DNA from 2 places in the Enterobacter sp. C3_dUdeg genome. Region 1 is predicted to be linked to the other one. Evidence: predicted binding sites of a transcription regulator. Region 1 holds the regulator's gene; the other holds the start of a gene.

Region 1 (7,255 bases):
CCGCCAGCTTCGCGCACTGCGCCAGCGCGGCCGGATCGCTGCCGCCCAGCTGCAGGGCAACCGGATGCTCTTCTTCGCTATAGGCCAGATAGTCGCCCTTCCCGTGAATGATTGCGCCCGTGGTCACCATTTCGGTGTACAGCAGCGTATGGCGGGAGAGCTGGCGCAGGAAGTAGCGACAGTGTCTGTCCGTCCAGTCGAGCATCGGCGCAATGGAGAAACGGTGTGCAGGGAAAGCGGTCTGTAATTCTGACGACATGGCGAAGTTTTAAGCATCTGGTGGAAAAGGGGCGCTACTATAGCACAAAGAAAAGCCGGAGGCGCAGCGCCTCCGGTGGACTTTAGAACGTCATGCTCAGCTGAGCCCCGGCGCCCCAGGTTTCGTCCTCGCCGTACAGGCCCATCAGGTCAACATGAACGGTACTGAACGGCGCGAAGCCGACACCGCCGGTAAAGACATTGCTGTCGTTACCCTTCACGTCCGCGCGATAGCCCGCACGCACCGCCAGCCAGCTGAGCGGCGTAACCTCAGCACCGACGCCCACGTACTGCGACGTATCTTCGCTCTTGAAGCCTTTGGTTTCCGTCAGATCGCCATCGGCGGTCAGCGTCACCAGGTCGTTATGCCAGGCGGCGCCGGCGGTCACCAGCGGACGGATCTGGTAGGTGTCTTTGTAGCTCACCACTTCTCCCGTCCGGCCGTTGCGGATACGGATATCTTTGGTGTCGATATCGCGCGACATCAGGTTTTGACCGCTCACGCCAACCGTCCAGTGTTCGCCGAAATCAGCCGCGATACCGGCATCGACGTTAAAGCCCGTGTCGTCCGTGCGGTAGCGGCTGTCGTTCCACTTGTTACTGTCGTAATCGTAGATTGACGTGGTGTAGTTATAGACCCAGGTTTTTTGCAGCTTTGGCGTCACGCCCACGGAAACAGGGACACCGCCGAGGTCAAACTGACGGGCAACGGCAACACCATAGTCGGACACAATCGCTGCCCGGCCAGACGCCGTTGAGTTGAGATTTTTAGTGATTTGATCCGTGCCGTTCAGCGCAGCGTCCAGGGCAACACCGGCAGCCACCACCTTGCTTTGTTGAATACCGCGCAGATAATCAATATCTTGCTGATCGATAGACGAACTCACCCGCCCATGGGCGTAGCCTTTCGCCATAAAGGCCACGGAAAGCACATCGTTAGGGATACTCACGGCAAGCCCAGCACCTGCCGTCGCGCGTGCGGTTTTACCCTTGAGATAGTCCAGCTCATCGGCCAGATCTTTGGCCGCGCCCTGGAATTGATTAATGGAACCTAACGGATTGGTGATGATCTCCCTTGGCGTGAGGTCATCAACCACATCCTTATAGTGATTGATTTTGTCGTTGATGGTATCAATCTCGTCCTGAAGATTGTCCTCATCCGTCACCTGTACGCCAACGGACGGCAAAATGACCGTCACATCATCGTCCGGTTTTGCCTTTGCCAGCAACGCGGGGTTGATTAACGCCCCGCTACCATAGCTCCCGGAGGCAACGCCAGTGCCACCCATTGCGTCGCTACGTGATTCTGTCCAGGTATTGGCTGCTCCCGCCTGATTTGCCATAAACAAGGAAACAGCGATACTAACCACCGAAAATTTAAAATTTTTTTTCACAGTATGCCCGTTATAGTCTGTTATGAAATAACCCCTGTCTGTTATCACCCAAACAGGAACGAACTATTGCTGTGAATAAGTAGTAAAAGACCCGCTATTTCTATCCCTAAGTAAAACTCCCTTACGGCCTGTTATATTTTGTGACGGCCCTCAATATTTATAGAAGAGGAAATTATTTTTTCCCAGGTTTTCCATCATGCGGTCCAAAAAACTGGGGCGGGTGGTCTACCCAGCGATCCTCACGGGTAGCGGCATACACGGGGTTGAGCGGATAGTAGATGCGGTTGTGCTTTTTGTTGGCCTCGCCAACGACCAGTAACCGCACCTCTTCGTCCGTGTTGTTGATAAAGGTGTGGCAGATACCGGTTCCGGCAGGAAACCCCACGCTGTCGCCCGGTTCAAGTTTCCATAAATAGCCATTGATCCACGCTTCTGGATGACCTTCGAGCACATAAACGAACTCTTCTTCATCGCTTTCCGCGTGCGGATAGGACGTCCTGCGCCCGGGCGGTAAACGCTCGTGATGGATACCAATGCGCCCGAGCCCAAGCTTGCGAGCCAACGGGGCGCCGATAGAAAAACGCTCATCGCTATCTGGATAGGTCGAATCATCCGCGCCTTCAACGTCGCGCCAGTGTCGAATACAGTCAGGTTTTTTCATTGTTTATTTCCCGGTTTGCAATGGGTCAGGTATAGCACAGACTGGCGGATCTCGGCGTTTTTACCAGAACATGATAAAGTAGGGGTTTCCGTCCTATAACATCCGGGGTGCTAAATGGATAAGTCCACAAAAGAGCTGTTAGCGCAGGCCGAAAAGCTGTGTTCGCAACGCAATGTGCGCCTGACTCCGCAGCGCCTTGAAGTCTTACGTCTGATGAGCCTGCAGCAGGGTGCTATCAGCGCCTACGATCTGCTGGACCTGCTCCGCGAAAGCGAGCCGCAGGCGAAACCTCCGACCGTGTATCGCGCCCTGGATTTCCTGCTGGTACAAGGATTCGTGCACAAAGTTGAGTCCACAAACAGCTATGTGTTGTGCCATCTGTTCGATCAGCCCACCCATACATCGGCGATGTTTATCTGCGACCGCTGCGGCGTGGTGAAAGAAGAGGCTGCGGAAGGCGTGGAAGATATTATGCATACGCTGGCGGCGAAAATGGGTTTTGCCCTGCGTCATAACGTGATTGAAGCGCACGGACTGTGCTCTGCCTGCGTGGAAGTGGAAGCCTGCCGTCATCAGGACGCGTGTCAGCACGACCACTCTATTCTTGTGAAGAAAAAACCGCGTTAACGGCAAAAGAAAAGGCGGCTCATGGCCGCCCTCAGGGTGTACTTCCTTGTACTTGCGGGTATAGCCCGGTTACCAGCGGTAGTCGTTGCGTTTTTCCCAGTCGCCCACTTCTCTTTCCGCCTGGTCTTTCGCGTAGCCGTAACGCTCCTGGATTTTACCGACAAGCTGATCGCGTTTACCTTCAATGACGGTCATATCGTCATCGGTCAGCTTACCCCACTGTTCTTTCGCTTTACCTTTGAACTGCTTCCAGTTGCCGCCGATTTCGTCTTTATTCATCATCGTGTCCTCTTAGTTAAGCGTCGGGTCGTAACGTCCGTTACGTTCTTTTCTGCTGGACGTGATAATTATTGTAGTTAAGGATTCGGCAGTTGATTTCATATTCGGAATCTTTAACCGTCACGATATATCGTGACGTGAAGGGAACCAGGTATCGTTTTGCCAGTGGCGGTGCCAGATAAAAGCCAGCGATATCCCTCGCAGCGAGAGGAAAACGGCCAGGGCCAGCCACAAACCGTGATTACCCAGCCAGGGAAGCGTCAGCAGCGTCAGACCAAACCCGGCCGCCGCGACCGCCATGCTGTTACGCATTTCCGCTCCGCGCGTCGCACCAATGAACATGCCGTCCAGCAGATAACACCAGACGCCGACCACCGGTAAGATGACTTGCCAGATGAGATAGTGACTCGCCAGCTCGCGCAGCGCAGGAAGAGACGTAAGCAACGCGACAATTTGCTCACCAAAGCAGGCGTAAACCAGGCCAAACGCCAGCGCCACCAGCCCAGACTGGCGGCAGGCTGCCCGCCAGACGTCCCTAAGCTGCTCGCTTTCGCGCGCCCCGTACGCCTGCCCGGAATGCGCTTCTACCGCATAGGCAAATCCGTCCAGCGCGTAGGCGGTAAAGGTCAGCAGCGTCATCAATACCGCGTTGACCGCGACGATTTCTGGCCCCAGTCGGACCCCGAAAACCGTCAGCGCGCCGAAGCAGAGCTGAAGCAGCAGCGAGCGCAGCATGATGTCACGATTGAGCGCCAGCAGCCTACGGATATTGCCGCGCCATGCGGTTTTGAGCAGCGCCAGGGAGATCCCGCGCATCGCCAGCACGCGCCAGACCATCCACAGACCGATAATCAAGGTTCCGTATTCGGCAATCGCCGTCGCCAGCGCCGCGCCCTGCACGTTCATATTCAGGCCCATTACCAGCCAGACATCCAGCACAATGTTGAGAAGGTTGCCTACCACCAGCAAAATCACTGGCGCACGGGCGTACTGAACGCCCAGTAGCCACCCCAGCAGAACCAGGTTTGCCAGCGAGGCGGGCGCGCTGAGCCAGCGAATTTCAAGGAAACGTCGCGCCTGCGCCAGTACCGCCTCGCTGCCGCCAACAACATGGAGCGCAAGGTCGATCAGGGGCGTACGTAATAAAACGATTAACACTCCCGCGCCAAGCGCAAGGATCAGCGGCTGGACCAGCGCGCGCGCCAGACGCAGCGGATCTTTTGCACCATAAGCCTGTGCCGTGAGTCCGGTGGTGCTCATGCGCAAAAAGAGCAGCAGCATAAACAGGAAGCTGGTTGCCGTTGCGCCAATCGCCACGCCGCCAAGATAAACAGGCGAATCAAGATGACCAATAACGGCAGTATCGACCAGCCCCAGCAAGGGCACGGTGATATTGGAAAAAATCATCGGCAGAGCGAGACGCCACAATGCCTTATCTGATTCCGTCAGCAGTGACATGAAAAATACCGGGAGTGGAGAATGAAGCAGGCTACAGCGGCGCCATAGCCTGTCAGGAAGAGATTACAGCCATTCACCGTTGCGAATGACCCCAACCGCCAGTCCTTCGATAGAGAAGTTGTGTTCGCGGAGATCGACCACAATCGGGGAGAACTCGTTGTTTTCAGGCAGCAGCTGAACGGTGTTACCCTGTTTTTTCAGACGCTTGACGGTAACTTCATCATCAATGCGCGCGACAACTACCTGGCCGTTACGCACATCCTGCGTTTTGTGCACCGCAAGCAGATCGCCATCAAGAATACCGATGTCTTTCATCGACATACCGCTAACGCGCAGCAGGAAATCTGCGCTCGGTTTGAACATGCCAGGATCGACCTGGTAGTGGCCTTCAATATGTTGCTGTGCCAGTAAAGGCTCACCGGCGGCAACACGGCCTATCAGCGGAATGCCCGTCTCTTCTTCCACCAGCAGGCGGATACCGCGTGACGCGCCTGAAACAATCTCAATCACGCCTTTACGCGCCAGCGCTTTCAGGTGTTCTTCGGCAGCATTCGGAGAACGGAAGCCCAGACGCTGCGCGATTTCCGCACGCGTGGGTGGCATACCCGTCTGGCCGATATGATCCCGGATGAGATCAAACACCTCTTGCTGCCTGGTCGTTAACGCTTTCATTCCGCCCCCTGGGTGTATATACAGTTATGCTGTGAGTATATACAGTCAAAGGCGATTTTGGAACCAAAAACTGCACAAAAAACCAGGGACTTAATTATTCCTCGAGGCTCATCGGAAATGTGACCAAAGCAGCGTGACCCAGGTGATAACGGCAGTGATAATCGCCAGCAACACGGCAGCAGAGCCCATGTCTTTTGCGCGGCCAGAAAGCTCGTGGAAATCTGAACCAATGCGATCAACAACGGCTTCAATAGCGCTATTAAGAATTTCCACTATCATCACCAGAAGCACGGAACCGATTAGAAGTACGCGGGTAATAGCATCAACATCAAGGAAACAGGCGATGATCACCGCGATGATAGCGGCGACGCCCTCCTGGCGAAAGGCGGCTTCGTTGATCCACGCGGCACGGAAACCTTTCCATGAATAGCCGGCGGCTTTGATGATACGCGTTAACCCAGTGGTATTATTGGCCATTAAAAGAACCTTTTATGAAAAAAAGCGTCAGTAACAGGAACTGTAGCGCGTTTCGCTACAGCCTGAAGTATGACGGGTAACAACAGAAATTTTGCGCGCTTTCTGTTATCCTTGCGCCGCAATTGCATTATTAACCAGAGGCTTTACATCGTTTATGTCCGGCTGGCCACGAATTTACTACAAATTACTTAATTTACCATTAAGCATCCTGGTAAAAAGCAAGTCTATCCCAGCAGAACCCGCGCTGGAATTGGGGCTCGATACCTCGCGTCCTATTATGTACGTTTTGCCTTATAACTCGAAGGCAGACTTACTGACGCTTCGCGCCCAGTGTCTGGCGCATGACTTACCGGACCCGCTTGAACCGCTTGAAGTTGACGGTACGCTGCTGCCGCGCTACGTGTTCATTCACGGTGGACCGCGCGTGTTTACCTACTACACGCCAAAAGAAGAGTCCATCAAGCTGTTCCACGACTATCTTGACCTGCACCGCAGCAACCCCGATCTGGATGTGCAGATGGTGCCGGTATCGGTGATGTTTGGTCGTCGTCCGGGCCGTGAAAAAGGTGAAGAGAATCCGCCGCTGCGCATGCTTAACGGCATCCAGAAGTTCTTCGCGGTCTCCTGGCTGGGACGCGACAGCTTTGTGCGTTTCTCCCCTTCCGTTTCGCTGCGTCGTATGGCGGACGAGCACGGTACCGACAAGATCATCGCGCAAAAACTGGCGCGCGTGGCGCGTATGCACTTCGCCCGCCAGCGCCTCGCTGCCGTAGGACCGCGTCTCCCGGCGCGTCAGGATCTGTTCAACAAGCTGCTGGCCTCCAAAGCGATTGCCCGCGCCGTTGAAGACGAAGCGCGCAGCAAGAAAATATCGCATGAGAAAGCCCAGCAGAACGCCATTGCGCTGATGGAAGAGATTGCAGCGAACTTCTCTTACGAGATGATTCGCCTGTCCGATCGTATTCTCGGCTTTACCTGGAACCGCCTGTATCAGGGCATCAACGTTCATAATGCTGAACGTGTGCGTCAGCTGGCGCACGATGGCCATGAGATTGTCTATGTTCCCTGCCACCGCAGCCACATGGACTACCTGCTTCTTTCCTACGTGCTCTATCACCAGGGGCTGGTACCGCCGCACATTGCTGCCGGTATCAACCTGAATTTCTGGCCAGCAGGTCCGATTTTCCGCCGCCTGGGCGCGTTCTTTATCCGTCGCACCTTCAAGGGCAACAAGCTCTACTCCACCGTGTTCCGCGAGTATCTGGGCGAGCTGTTCAGCCGCGGCTATTCCGTGGAGTACTTCGTGGAAGGCGGTCGTTCCCGTACCGGACGTCTGCTCGATCCGAAGACCGGCACGCTGTCGATGACCATTCAGGCGATGCTGCGCGGAGGAACCCGTCCAATCACGCTGGTGCCAATCTACATTGGC
Region 2 (7,255 bases), on a different contig from region 1:
CGATGACGGCAATGATCAACAATTGCCAGATACTGATACCACCCATACATGTTCCTCAGGGATAGATGATTAAAGAGTCAGGTCGCATTATACGTATGCAACCCGTCGATAGCGACGCACGCTCAGTGCGTTTTTCGCCAGCCTGCTAGCCAGACTACCACTCCGCCAGCCATCAGCCAGGCGGGCATCATCTGCCAGTCCGGACGGTTGATCAGCAGCAGCGTACCGCTCAGCAGCAGCGTTGCGCCAATCCCAAAGAGATAGCGTGACTGCCCCTGGCGAACGCGGCTGGACTGAAGTTCGCGGGCGATTTTATCCATGCTGTGCTGAAGGTTCTTGCTCTGACGCAAACTGTCATAAACCAGTTCAGGAATTTCAGGCATTTTTTCTATCCAGAACGGGCCTTTCTCTTTCAGCGAGCGCACCAGCGCCGGAATGCCTACCTGATCCTTAATCCAGGATTCAAGGAAAGGTTTCGCGGTCTTCCACAAGTCTAACTGAGGATAGAGCTGTCGGCCTACACCCTCAACGTAAAGTAATGTTTTCTGGAGTAAAACTAGCTGTGGCTGAACTTCCATATTAAAGCGGCGAGCCGTGTTGAACAGGTTTAACAGCACATGCCCGAAGGAAATTTCCGCCAGCGGTTTTTCAAAAATAGGTTCACAAACGGTCCGGATCGCGAACTCGAACTCTTCGACGTTGGTGTCCGGCGGCACCCAGCCGGAATCGACGTGCAGCTCGGCCACCTTACGGTAGTCGCGGTTGAAGAACGCGATGAAGTTCTCAGCCAGATACCGTTTATCTTCCTTGTTCAGCGACCCCACAATCCCGCAGTCGATACCGATATACTTCGGATCCTCAGGATGCTCGTAGCTTACGAAGATATTGCCCGGATGCATGTCCGCATGGAAAAAGCTGTCGCGGAACACCTGGGTAAAGAAGACCTGTACGCCACGTTCAGCCAGGAGCTTCATGTTCGTTCCCTGTTTCTCCAGGGCCACCACATCCGAAACCGGAATACCGTAGATACGCTCCATCACCATCATATTCTGGCTGCAGTAGTCAGAATAGACTTCAGGTACATAGAGCATCGGGCTGTTTTCAAAGTTGCGACGCAGCTGAATGGCGTTTGCCGATTCGCGCAGCAGGTTAAGCTCATCAATCAGCGTTTTTTCATATTCCCGCACCACTTCCAGTGGACGAAGGCGACGCCCGTCCGGCAGCAAGCGTGGCACCCAGCGCGCCAGCCGATAAATCAGCTTCATGTCCGCTTTGATGACTGGCAGGATGTCCGGACGAATGACTTTAATAACGACTTCTTTGCCGTTTTCTTTCAGACGCGCGGTGTGCACCTGCGCGATAGAGGCCGATGCCAGTGGCTTAATATCGAAATCGTCAAACCAGGTCTCGACGGGGACATTTCCCATCGCCTCTTCAATTTGCTTTTTCGCGCGCGCGCCGTCAAACGGTGCAACGCGATCCTGCAGCATCGCGAGCTCATCGGCAATCAGAGGCGGGAAGAGATCGCGGCGAGTCGACAGCATCTGCCCGAATTTAATCCAAACCGGGCCGAGCTCCTGCAGCGCCAGGCGCAGACGCTCACCCAGCGGTTGACCTTTATGGCGATTGGGCATCCAGAAGAGCATCCGCCGCCAGATACGAAGCGGCAGCGTGATACGCATTTTGGGGATAAGCTCGTCGAGCCCGTAGCTCAAAAAGGTGCGAATAATAAAATAGAGGCGCCGAATTTCACCAGGCGTCATTTGCCCTCCAGTTTTTCCAGCCGTTTGGTTAACGCATCAACTGCACGTTCAACAGCAGCGGTCTCTTCCGCAAACCATGCAACTTCCAGTGGCCCGGGCGCCATTCGCCACTCCTCAGTCAGCACTTCCGCCGCATAGCGTTGCTGGCGCTGAAGGCTTTTACGCACAAAGGAGGCGCCACCATGAAGGACTTTCCCGATACCTTCGGCGGCAATGTCGCCGATAAAAGGCGCGAGCAGCTCCGCCGGATCGAACTCCGCCAGATCGGTGAGCGCAACGAAGTTCTGCACGACCTGAATGTCGCCCTCCACTTCCAGCTCACCGCTGCGGATAAGCGCCGTTAACTGCTGGCGATCACGCAGTTTTGGCAGCACGCTCATGTGCGTGATGACCGAGCAGTCGGCCTCACCTTCCCACGCCCCCAGAACGTCAAGCTGACGTTCGCTGAATACCAGCACAAGCGGCGTCGATAACTCTTTTAAAACAATGCGTAATACCTTCCCGTTAAGCCGCTGACGTGCAGCTTTCAGCGCCGGGGCGCGATACAGAAAAGCGTTCAGTACATTCTCGACGCCTGCGGAGACTAAGGGTTTAAAGGGCACGGGACACCTCCACTCAGAATTTGTAACCGCGATGCAGCGCGACGACACCGGCCGTCAGGTTGAAATATTCAACGTTCTCAAATTCCGCGTCCTGCATCATGGCTTTTAATGTGTCCTGATCCGGGTGCATACGGATAGACTCCGCCAGATAGCGGTAGCTTTCAGCGTCGTTAGCCACCAGCTCACCAATACGCGGCAGCACGTGGAAGGAATAGGCGTCGTAGGCTTTGCTCAGCGGCTCAATGATCGGTTTAGAGAACTCGAGCACCAGCAGACGTCCACCCGGCTTCAGCACGCGGTACATAGAGCGCAGCGCTTTTTCTTTATCGGTCACGTTACGCAGACCGAAAGAGATCGTGATGCAGTCAAAGGTATTGTCCGGGAATGGCAGCGCTTCGGCGTTTGCCTGCACATACTCCACATTCCCCACCACGCCGATGTTACGCAGCTTTTCGCGTCCCATTTTCAGCATGGAGTCATTAATATCGGCGAGAACTACGCGACCGGTTTCGCCCACCAGACGGGAGAATTTGGCGGTTAAATCGCCCGTGCCGCCGGCTAAATCCAGCACCGTTTGTCCACGACGTACGCCGCTGCAGTCAATGGTGAAGCGCTTCCACAAGCGATGAATGCCGAACGACATCAGGTCATTCATCACATCGTACTTCGCCGCCACGGAATGAAATACGTGGGCCACCATGTCAGCTTTCTGCGCTTTGGCGACAGTCTGAAAGCCAAAGTGCGTTGTGTCTTGTGAATCGTCAGCCATCTCAGAGCCTGCTTATCAGTAAAATGTTCGTGAAGTGTAACAGATTGGGCGCGTTTGCCCTACGTTTCAACCACCGTGAATGAAACGCGCAGGAGTCTCGTCTGGTGACAAATCCGCCGCTAACGTGGTGTCTTCACTGTTTGTCTTTTGTTCGTTCGCACCTTCTCGCAGGCGAAATTCGTCGTCCTGGGCGGTGGCCTGTTCGACCAATTCCGGATTAATCTCGCGTTTAACCTCAACCCCCAGGCTGCGGAATGATTCAGCCTGTGCCAGCAGATTGCCGCGTCCGGAGGCGAGTTTTTTCATCGCCTGGCGGTAGTTATCCTGCGCACGATCCAGGCTCTGCCCGACTGAAGACATGTCGTCCACGAAGAGGCGCATTTTGTCGTACAGCTTGCTGGCACGATCGGCAATCTGCTGCGCGTTGCGGCTCTGGTGCTCATAGCGCCACAGGTTCGCAATGGTGCGTAACGCCACCAGCAGCGTGGTGGGGCTGACCAGCATAATGTTATTTTTGAGCGCTTCGGTGATAAGTTCAGGCTGTCTGTCGAGTGCCAGCAGGAACGCGGGTTCTACCGGGATGAACATCAGAACATAGTCCAGCGAGCGCAAACCCGGCAGCTGCTGGTAGTCTTTTCTGCCAAGCAGGCGAATATGATTACGTACGGAGGCAATGTGCTCCTGCAGCGCAGACTCGCGGGTGTAGTCATCGTCCGCATTAAAGTAGCGTTCATACGCCACCAGCGTCATTTTGGCGTCAATCACCACATCTTTACCCTGCGGCAGCCGCACGATGACATCCGGCTGCATACGCGAGCGGGCATCGTTTTCGATACTCACCTGCGTTTCGTACTCGTATCCTTCGCGCAGACCAGAGGCCTCAAGCACGCGGGTCAGCACCACTTCTCCCCAGTTGCCCTGGGTTTTGTTATCCCCTTTCAGCGCGCGGGTCAGGTTGACCGCTTCCTGCGCCATTTGCGCATTCAGCTGCTGAAGATTGCGAATCTCATGCGCCAGCGTGTGTCGCTCGCGGGCTTCCTGACCAAAGCTGTCCTGCACCTGACGGCGAAAACCGTCCAGCTGTTCGCGCAGCGGCGTCAGCAGGCTGTTCAGGCTCTGGCGGTTCTGTTCGTCAACGCGGCGGTTGCTGTGCTCAAAAATTCGGTTGGCGAGGTTCTCAAACTGTTCGCTGAGGCGCTGCTCGCTGTTGATCATCTGGCGGATTTTGTCTTCCGCATGCAGCTGGGTGGATTCAAGGCGGGTAGTGACTTCGCGGAGATCGGCCTCCAGCGAGGTGTTAATGTCTCGCAGGTTACGCAGCTCGTTGTTGAGCAGTTCGCACTCGTCGCGCCAGTGTTCGCTCAAAGCAAGCTGCTGTTTTGTCGCGCTTAAATCGGCGACCATCTCTTCTCGCTCGGCCAGCTGGTCGGCCTTCTGCTGTGCATGCTGGTAGCTGGAAATTAGCCAGCCAACCCCTAAGCCCACCAGCGCAATCACCGCGTAAATCAGGATTGAGATATCCACAATGCCCCCTGCATCAACGTATTACCCGCACAAAATAGAATTGTGCTGTATAAACGTCCAGTTTGAAAGGGTTTTCCTGCGAGGCGCTACGCAAAAAATAAAGGCCGAACGCGTCGGCCTTTGATTTCAGAAGAGAGGATTAGATCAGGCGACGCGCTGCTTCCACCACGATTTTCACTGCATGACTTTCGGTCTGCTTCATGGTTTCGGCGTTCGGGATCTCCTGCTGGGTGCGGTTGACGATCACGCCCGCCACCATACCGGCACGCAGACCCTGGCTTGCGCACATGGTCAGCAGCGTTGCGGATTCCATTTCGTAGTTCATCACGCCCATGGACTGCCACTCTTCCATTGAGCCTTTGAAACGGCTAACCACGCGGCCTGAGAAGGTGTCGTAACGCTCCTGGCCCGGGTAGAAGGTGTCGGAAGAGGCGGTGACGCCCACGTGGGTGGTTGCGCCCACGGATTTCGCGGCTTCAACCAGCGCGGTGGTGCATTCGAAATCAGCCACTGCCGGGAATTCCATCGGTGCAAAGTGCAGGCTTGCGCCGTCCAGACGAACGGACGCGGTCGTGACCAGCACGTCGCCGACGTTGATGTGCGGCTGGATAGCGCCGGTGGTGCCGATACGCAGGAAAGTACGGATGCCCAGCTGTGCCAGCTCTTCAACAGCAATAGACGTAGACGGACCACCGATACCGGTAGAGCACACGATCACCGCTTTGCCATCCAGCTCTGCGCGCCAGGTGGTGAACTCACGATGGGCAGCCAGCTTGACCGGCTTATCCATCAGCGCGGCGATCTTTTCCACACGCTCAGGATCGCCAGGGACGATAGCGAGCGTAGCCCCTTGTAAATCGTTTTTGGTGAGGCCGAGATGAAAAACATCAGACTTAGACATAGGTGACTCCTCTGTGGGTCGGTTAGTCAGAAGAAGTAAAACGGTACTTTACAGAAGCAGTAAGCATATTTTCGTGACACACCTCACCATGAATGAAAATTATTACATTGAATTTCCATAAAAAAGTGATTCACATCACATTAACAAGTTATAACGCCAGGTGCTGCACAAAAGATAGACCGTTTAAGGCACTGTGAGTTGTTAACCTGGTGTCTATATTTACCTTTGCGCTAACTCATTGGTACGGAGAATGCCATGACTGAAAAAACCGGTTTTGCACCTGCTGCGGCCCCACATGCTTCAACCATCGTGTCGACGCCAGAAGCGGCAATTACCGCGGGCGAGACCTCCATTCCCTCGCAGGGGGAGAATATGCCTGCTTATCACGCACGGCCAAAATCAGCAGACGGTCCGCTGCCCATCGTGATTGTGATTCAGGAGATATTTGGTGTTCACGAACACATTCGCGACCTCTGCCGCCGACTGGCGCTGGAAGGGTATCTGGCCGTTGCGCCAGAGCTCTACTTCCGTCAGGGCGATCCGAACGACTACAGCGATATTCCAACACTGCTCAGCAACCTGGTGAGCAAAGTCCCGGACGCGCAGGTGCTGGCCGATCTCGACCACGTCGCCAGCTGGGCGGCGCGCAACGGCGGCGATCCGCATCGTCTGCTGGTCACGGGTTTCTGCTGGGGTGGACGCATTAGCTGGCTGTATGCCGCGCATAACCCGCAGCTCAAAGCCGCTGTCGCCTGGTACGGCAAACTGGTGGGTGAGAAAACGCTGAATTCACCGAAACATCCCGTCGATATCGCCACGGAGCTAAACGCCCCCGTGTTAGGGCTTTACGGCGGTCAGGACACCGGTATTTCTCTGGATTCGGTAGAGACCATGCGCCATGCGCTCCGTGCGGCCAATGCGAAGGCAGAGATCGTGGTGTATCCGGATGCCGGGCACGCGTTTAACGCCGATTATCGTCCGAGCTATCACGCAGAATCAGCCAAAGATGGCTGGCAAAGAATGCTGGCGTGGTTTAGCCAGTACGGCGGTAAGAAAGCGTAATAAAAAAAGCCCGGTGGCGGCTATGCCTTACCGGGCCTACGCATCATCAAGCCTGACGCAAGTTTTGCGCCGCCTTCACCATGTTCGCCAGCGCCGCGCGCGTCTCCGGCCAGCCGCGGGTTTTCAGTCCGCAGTCCGGGTTCACCCACAGGCGCTCTGCCGGAATGCGCTGGGCCGCTTTTTTCAGCAGGGCTTCAATCCACTCCACGCTCGGCACGTTCGGGGAGTGAATGTCGTACACGCCCGGCCCGATTTCATTCGGGTAGTCGAACTCTTCAAACGACTCCAGCAGCTCCATGTCTGAACGCGAGGTCTCGATGGTGATCACGTCGGCATCCAGCGCGGCAATCGAATCCATGATGTCGTTGAATTCGCAGTAACACATGTGGGTGTGGATCTGGGTGTCGTCCTTCGCCACCGCGGCGTTGATGCGGAACGCCTCCACGCCCCACTGCAGGTAGGCATCCCAGTCGCTGCGGCGCAGCGGCAAGCCTTCGCGCAGGGCCGGTTCGTCAATCTGAATAATGCCAATGCCTGCCGCTTCCAGATCCGCCACCTCATCACGCAGCGCCAGGGCGATCTGTTTGGCAATGGTTTCACGAGTCACGTCTTCACGCGGGAACGACCAGCAGAG

The links. Region 1 encodes LexA, which represses DNA repair genes until DNA is damaged. Its sites were predicted from a motif close to TNCTGTATGTACATACAGNA; they were not measured.
Region 2: a site for LexA is predicted at 4,702-4,721, ahead of rmuC (DNA recombination protein RmuC). Genes of this name have one in related genera too.

What each region holds. Positions count from the first base shown of each region.
Region 1 covers NZ_BAAKFX010000010.1:66,705-73,959, forward strand. The annotation lists gene dusA (tRNA dihydrouridine(20/20a) synthase DusA) at 1-259, opposite strand, end outside; gene AC27FC_RS18645 (conjugal transfer protein TraF) at 342-1,652, opposite strand; gene AC27FC_RS18650 (cupin domain-containing protein) at 1,825-2,313, opposite strand; gene zur (zinc uptake transcriptional repressor Zur) at 2,428-2,940, shown strand; gene AC27FC_RS18660 (CsbD family protein) at 3,010-3,219, opposite strand; gene dinF (MATE family efflux transporter DinF) at 3,340-4,677, opposite strand; gene lexA (transcriptional repressor LexA) at 4,741-5,349, opposite strand; gene AC27FC_RS18675 (diacylglycerol kinase) at 5,458-5,826, opposite strand; gene plsB (glycerol-3-phosphate 1-O-acyltransferase PlsB) at 5,981-7,255, shown strand, end outside.
Region 2 covers NZ_BAAKFX010000017.1:13,103-20,357, forward strand. The annotation lists gene tatA (Sec-independent protein translocase subunit TatA) at 1-46, opposite strand, end outside; gene ubiB (ubiquinone biosynthesis regulatory protein kinase UbiB) at 123-1,763, opposite strand; gene ubiJ (ubiquinone biosynthesis protein UbiJ) at 1,760-2,365, opposite strand; gene ubiE (bifunctional demethylmenaquinone methyltransferase/2-methoxy-6-polyprenyl-1,4-benzoquinol methylase UbiE) at 2,379-3,134, opposite strand; gene rmuC (DNA recombination protein RmuC) at 3,201-4,658, opposite strand; gene udp (uridine phosphorylase) at 4,798-5,559, opposite strand; gene AC27FC_RS22175 (dienelactone hydrolase family protein) at 5,815-6,621, shown strand; gene metE (5-methyltetrahydropteroyltriglutamate--homocysteine S-methyltransferase) at 6,668-7,255, opposite strand, start outside.